Regions from separate parts of the Pseudoalteromonas sp. Ps84H-4 genome, predicted to be linked through region 2. Evidence: predicted binding sites of a transcription regulator. Region 2 holds the regulator's gene; the other holds the start of a gene.

Region 1 (3,452 bases), on a different contig from region 2:
TTCCATGTCCTTGATCAATAACACTGATAATAAGTTTGCCATGTTTGAAATTCGCTTTAATCGTGACACAGCCTTGTTCAGGCGAAAACTTGATTGCATTAGAAGTGAGTTGGATCAAGATCATTTCTAGTAACTCAATTGAAATATAAAGTGCTTTTTTAGGCAGCTCATCAACCCATAACAGTGATTGTTCACGTGCAACTAGACGATGTTCAAAGTGACGCTCAATCTTATCTTTTATGGCGGCAAAACTAAGCTCAGTCACTGTCTCTTTACTAGTACGAATCGCATTATAACTAAGTAAACTTTCTATCATTGCTCTAAGTCGCACCATGCTTTGGGTGATTAGCTCAAGGACTGCTTTTTGTTCATCATTAATAGGGCCAACAATTTCATCTGTTAATAGATCAGTTCCTTCAACCATTGAAGCAAGTGGGGTCTTTAACTCATGAGTTACATGACGTAAAAATGTATCTTTTTGCTGCTCAAGCATATGTAGCTGCGCTTGAACCCATTCAAGTTTGTTGCCAAGTTCAACTAACTCAGACGAGCCTCGGACATTTATTTTTTGCTGCCAATGGCCTTGACCTAGCTTATCAATCACGCTCGTTAGCTCTCGTAGACGACCACTGATCCGCCATAAAAACCCTCCGCCTACGAGTAGAGTCAAAGGAATAAGTGCTACTAACCAGTTAATAAAAGATGTTTGCAATGCTTTTAATTGCTGCTGGTTTTTAGTTATACGTAATTCGTTTTGCTCTCTAAGCCAATTGGTTTGCTCACTAATTAACTTACTTGCGGGGGCAAATAACTCACCATCTTGCTTTTGTTCAAATAAAAGATGCTGCTGTGCAAATTGCAGTACCTCAGCTAATTGACGCCACTGCAAAATATAATCAGCCGTAGGACTTAAAAAGATCAGTTCATCAATACGCTGAATTGATGAACTCCACTTATTTTCAATTAATGTATCTAAAGATTCACTCTTGAGTACCCAATTTTGCCGCGTTGCTCTTTCAAGGCTATTTAAGTCTTGCTTTAAATTGTTAAATACCTTTGTGATTTCATCATTATCACCCACAATTTCTTGCGTAACAGCCAGCTGTTTATTCAGTGCGTTTAAAAACAAAATCACCACTAAACACAATGGTAATAAGGAAAGTAAAATACTACATACAAACTGACCAATTAAGCTTGGTCGCCAGCTTAAACACTGTTTGCACTTAATTACTATGCTACTTTGCATACTTACCCTCATAAGAAACGCTGGCATTCATTATTCGTGAATGAACTTAGACACTCGCTGAATCCGAACTGAAAAAAGACAACTTACTGCCTAAATCAGGCGCAACGTTGCTATTTTGCAACAACACAACTCAATGAAAATTAAGATAAAAAAATAAAAACCAATAATTACGTTGCAAAAAAGACACATTACTCTGTAACTATTTCGTACCCAACAACAGTAAAATAACATAAATCATTGATAAAAAAGAAGAATAAAAGTTGGCACTGTTATTGTATTAGCACTTACAAATAAGTTTATTAGGACACCAAATGAAAACGAGGACCTACACACTAGCCGTGCTGTTGAGTGTAATTTCAATGAGCAGCAATGCATTTGATTTAAAAGATACATTCAATGAATTAGATAAAGATAGCAATGGTTTTTTGAGTGATGCTGAAGCATCTGAAGACGCTTTATTACATGGAAACTTCACTCAAATTGATAGCAATCAAGATGGTCAAATTTCATTTGCAGAGTTTAAATCATTTATTAATTAGGAGTGTGTGATGAAACAACTTTTTGCAGCATTCTCGTTGATGTTTTTAGTTATAAGTGCCACCGTTTTAGCATCGCAAATGGATGTGCGTTTTGCGAAATTTGATACCAATACCGATGGCGAAATTTCATTAACTGAAGCAACCAAACACGATAACTTACTTAAGCAATTTGCCGATCTGGATGAAAACGGCGATCAAGTTCTGTCTGAACAAGAGTTTGAGAAATTCAAACCTTAACGGCTTAAAGTGCTTGCCATAATCCCAGAGGGAATGTGTAAACGGATTTAAATTTTGGGACTTAAATTATGGCAAGCGCTTTTACCAAAGCGTGTTGACCTTTGTGGATTAAAATTTGTTCACTTTAGGGACGATTCAATCGCGGCGCGAGATTTGTAACCTAGTGGGCTAAGTAAAAATCGAGCAACAAAGAGTTAATCGCCCCTAGGAAGAACCCGAAGGGCAGCGCGCCCTAATAAAGGAGAGTAATTATGAGAATTTTCTGGCTTGCTTCATGTACCTTAATTACTATAAGCTTCAACAGCTTAGCATTGGATGTAAAACAGCGCTTTGATCACCTAGATAAAGATAAAAACGGCTTTTTATCTTTGGAAGAACTTTCATCTCAACCGCATTTAAAAAAGCATATGGCGCAGTGGGATGAAAATAAAGATCAACAAATATCGCTTCTTGAATTTAAACACTACTTAACAAATAAGAGTTAAAGCAATGTCAAAATTAACCTTTGCCAGCCTCGCAATGTGTTGCGTATTTAGTACAATCAGTGTCGCTGCAGATAGTATTGGTGAAAAATTTAAACAACTAGACCGTAATGAAGATGGCTTCTTGAGCCGCTCAGAATCTGCTCGAGATCCAGCTTTATGGTCTCGGTTTAGTAATTACGATAATAATAAAGATAACAAGCTATCTCTCTCAGAATACAAGGCTTATGCCAGTAAATAGCCGTTATTTTTAGTCGAAATTTTCTTCTGTGAGTTGCAGTTTACTGCAACTCTGATACTGTTTTCATACATTAAAAAATAATTAAAAGATTATGAAACTTATCATCAGCCTACTGGCAACAGCTTCACTGAGTTGTTTTGCCAACACCACAGTTATCTACAATGTAAATGGTTATACACCAACCTACCAAGGTGAAACCCAACACTTTTCAGCACTGGTTTTTAAAGACGGTAAAGTCGTAAAAACTGGCGATGACTCAATTAAAAAAAGCTTCCCTGACGCTACCACTATTGATGGCAAACAAGCCACTCTTTTACCTGGTTTAGTCGATGCTCATGGTCATGTGATTGGTTTAGGTAATAATCTGTCTCAACTTGATGTCAGAAATACCCGTTCAGCAGATGAGGTTGGCAAAATGCTGGCTGAATTTGCTAAAGATAAACAAGGCTGGATCATTGGCCGCGGCTGGAACCAAGAACAATGGCCCGGCGGACAGTTTCCAACCGCTGCTGATTTAGACAAATATGTAAAAGATAAACCCGTGGTACTTTCTCGGGTTGACGGCCATGCGGTCTGGGTTAACTCAAAAGCAATAGAATTAGCTGGGATATCTGCAGCCACCGATTCACCTGCTGGGGGAGAAATCATCAAACTGACTTCAGGTGAGCCATCAGGCGTATTTATTGATAAAGCCGAAACGCTTATTA
Region 2 (3,452 bases):
AAGATGGCGTTGGTATATTTGAAGGCAATGTCGAAATTATACATGGTAACCGCCGGATCACAGCCGAACGTCTTGAAGCCCATGGTGGTGATACAGAAGGTACTGTTGAGTTAATTATCGCCACAGGTAAGCCTGCTTATTTTGAAGAAAAGCAAGCAGATGGCACGGTAATGAGCGCCAGTGCAGAAGAAGTTCGCTACGACGTAGCCAAGCGCTTCTTAACTTTAAATGGCGAAGCCGAAGTAACTCAAGCAGGCCAAAAAGTAACAGCGAAAAGTATTACTTATGATATGGCACAACAACTAATTAGCGCAGAAAAAGACGAAAACTCAACAGACCGTGTACACACAATCTTAGTGCCTGTTGACAACAAACAAGACGATAAAGGCCAACCATGAGCACATTAAAAGCAGAGCTTTTAGCAAAAAGCTATAAAGGCCGCCAAGTTGTCAAAAATGTGGGTCTTGAGGTTGAAGCGGGCAGTATCGTTGGTTTGCTTGGCCCAAATGGCGCAGGCAAAACCACCACTTTCTATATGATTGTTGGCTTAGTACCTAGCGATAAAGGCAAGATCAGCATTGATGATAATGATATTACACTTTTGCCAATGCATAGCCGTGCACGTTTAGGGATTGGTTACCTACCACAAGAGTCATCTATTTTTAGAAAGTTAACGGTTTATCAAAACCTAATGGCTATTTTAGAAACGCGTAAAGATTTAAATAAACAAGGCCGAGAAGAAACACTCAACAACTTACTTGATGAATTTAGTATTCAGCATATTCGTGATAGTCAAGGTATGGCCTTATCTGGGGGCGAGCGTCGTCGCGTAGAAATTGCTCGGGCATTAGCCGCAAACCCTAAATTTATCTTGTTAGATGAGCCTTTTGCTGGTGTTGATCCTATTTCAGTGTTAGATATAAAGAAAATTATTGAACACTTAAAAAATCGTGGTATTGGTGTATTAATCACTGACCATAATGTTAGAGAAACCCTTGATGTTTGTGAAAAAGCCTACATTGTTTCTCATGGGGAGCTAATTGCATCAGGAACACCTGAGCATGTTTTAGCTGACCAAACCGTACGCGATGTGTATCTAGGTGAGCAATTCAGGCTATAACCAATAAGCCACCATCTAGCGCATCTGCTAAACTAAATAACAATGACAATAAATCGATATATATTTACCTGTGACTGCACAGGTGTCGATAACACATAAAAGGATTGTTAGGGATACATGAGGCAATCATTACAGCTGCGCATGGGCCAGCAACTTACAATGACTCCACAACTGCAACAAGCAATTCGCTTGCTGCAGCTTAGTACATTGGATCTCCAGCAAGAAATTCAAGAAGCACTTGATAGTAACCCTCTGCTTGAAGTGGAAGAAGCAGATTACAACGATGAAAACATTGGTAAGAACGAGCAAAAAGCTGAATCTGATGATACTCAGCTAAGTGCATCGGCCGAAGAAGCGCCGAGTGAGTACGAACAAGAAAGCAGCGATGCCCTTAACAAAGACACCGTAAGTGACGATTTAGCCATGGATGTGACATGGGATGAGTACATGAGTGCTGCCCCATCAACATCATCAGGTCCAATGCCAGAAGATGAGTCAATTTATCAGGGTGCATCGACTGAAACCCTCCATGAATACCTTATGTGGCAATTACAACTCACGCCATTTAGCCCAACCGATGAAGCGATCGCTGTCGCCATCGTAGAGGCAATTGATGACTCAGGTATTTTAACTGTTAGCTGCGAAGACATAGTCGAAAGTTTTAATCAAAATAATGATGAAGAAGAAATCGAACTAGATGAAGTCGAAGCGGTCTTAAAGAGAATACAGTTGTTTGATCCAGTAGGGATTGGTGCCCGTAGCTTACAAGAGTGCTTATGTATCCAGCTTCGCCAATTCGATGCGAGTACGCCGTATTTAGCTGAAACTAAAATGGTTTTATCTGAGCATATTGAATTATTAGCAAGTCGCGACTATCGCACTTTGATGAAAAAGACTAAGCTTAAAGAAAGCGAACTAAAAGAAGTAATGACGCTGATCCACAGCTTAAACCCTAAGCCAGCAGACAGCATAGTTCGCGAAGAGTCTGAGTACGTTATACCCGATGTATCGGTTAAAAAAGTTAAAGGTCGTTGGGTCGTTGAACTAAACCCAGATTGTATGCCAAAAATTAGAGTGAATAGCCAATATGCAGCTATGTCACGCTCAGTAAAATCGAGCAGCGATAGCCAGTTTATTCGCTCTCATTTACAAGAAGCTAAATGGTTTATTAAAAGCTTAGAGAGCCGTAACGATACACTTTTAAAAGTGACCAATTGTATCGTACAGCAACAACAAGCATTTTTTGAACATGGCCCAGAAGCCATGAAACCAATGGTGCTGAACGATGTCGCAGAAATGGTCGAAATGCATGAATCGACAATTTCACGTGTTACAACACAAAAATACATGCACACCCCTCGCGGGATTTTTGAGTTGAAATATTTCTTCTCAAGCCATGTCAGCACAGAAAACGGTGGTGAGTGTTCATCAACAGCAATTCGCGCTTTGATCAAAAAGCTTATCGCTGCAGAAAACTCAGCTAAGCCATTGAGTGATAGTAAAATTGCAGATATATTGGCTGAGCAAGGAATTAAAGTAGCTAGACGCACAATTGCAAAATATCGAGAGTCTCTAGCGATACCTCCGTCTAATCAGCGTAAGAGTTTGATTTAGACGTTTTACATAGAAGGAAAATGCTTATGCAACTAAATTTAACTGGTCGTCATGTAGAAATCACTGATTCATTAAGAGACTATGTAAACAGCAAGTTTGCAAAACTAGAAAGGCATTTTGACCACATTAATAATGTACATGTCATTCTAGATGTAGAAAAATTAAGCCAAAAAGCAGAAGCAACTTTACATGTAAATGGAGGCGAGCTCTTTGCCTCAACTGCACACCAAGATATGTATGCAGCCATTGACTCGCTAATCGACAAACTAGATCGTCAAGTCATTAAACACAAAGAGAAATTAGCTCGACACTAAATTATGAAACTTAGTTCACTTACTAACCAGGACTGCAGCAAAGCTGCGGTCCTTTTTAATAGCAAAAAAAGAATCCTTGAATATATCAGCGAGCTGGCTCACCAGCAGCTTCCTCATTTATCTCAACAAGACGTCCTTGATGCCTTACTCAATAGAGAAAAATTAGGCAGTACAGGTATTGGTCGTGGCATTGCTATTCCACATGGCCGCATGAGTGGTGCAGAGCAACCACAGGCATTTGTCATAGTGAGTGAATCCCCAATCAATTTTGACGCAATTGATAACCGACCTGTGGATATTTTCGTTGCACTCATCGTACCAGATGGAGACAGCCAACTTCACCTAAAGACCTTATCGACAATTGCTGATAGACTAAAAGATAAAGAGTTTTGTAAACAGTTACG

Evidence for each region. Region 2 encodes sigma-54, which starts transcription at its own class of promoters, with help from an activator protein. Its sites were predicted from a motif close to GTTGGCACGNNNNTNGNNT; they were not measured.
Region 1: a site for sigma-54 is predicted at 1,506-1,524, ahead of NH454_RS04480 (EF-hand domain-containing protein). Genes of this name have one in related genera too.

Annotation. Positions count from the first base shown of each region.
Region 1 covers NZ_JAMXSK010000002.1:439,467-442,918, reverse strand. Annotated here, with positions in the region: gene NH454_RS04485 (HAMP domain-containing sensor histidine kinase) at 1-1,246, opposite strand, end outside; gene NH454_RS04480 (EF-hand domain-containing protein) at 1,606-1,785, shown strand; gene NH454_RS04475 (hypothetical protein) at 1,795-2,022, shown strand; gene NH454_RS04470 (EF-hand domain-containing protein) at 2,274-2,507, shown strand; gene NH454_RS04465 (EF-hand domain-containing protein) at 2,512-2,745, shown strand; gene NH454_RS04460 (amidohydrolase) at 2,837-3,452, shown strand, end outside.
Region 2 covers NZ_JAMXSK010000019.1:88,543-91,994, reverse strand. Annotated here, with positions in the region: gene lptA (lipopolysaccharide transport periplasmic protein LptA) at 1-398, shown strand, start outside; gene lptB (LPS export ABC transporter ATP-binding protein) at 395-1,120, shown strand; gene NH454_RS16305 (RNA polymerase factor sigma-54) at 1,238-2,734, shown strand; gene hpf (ribosome hibernation promoting factor) at 2,761-3,048, shown strand; gene ptsN (PTS IIA-like nitrogen regulatory protein PtsN) at 3,052-3,452, shown strand, end outside.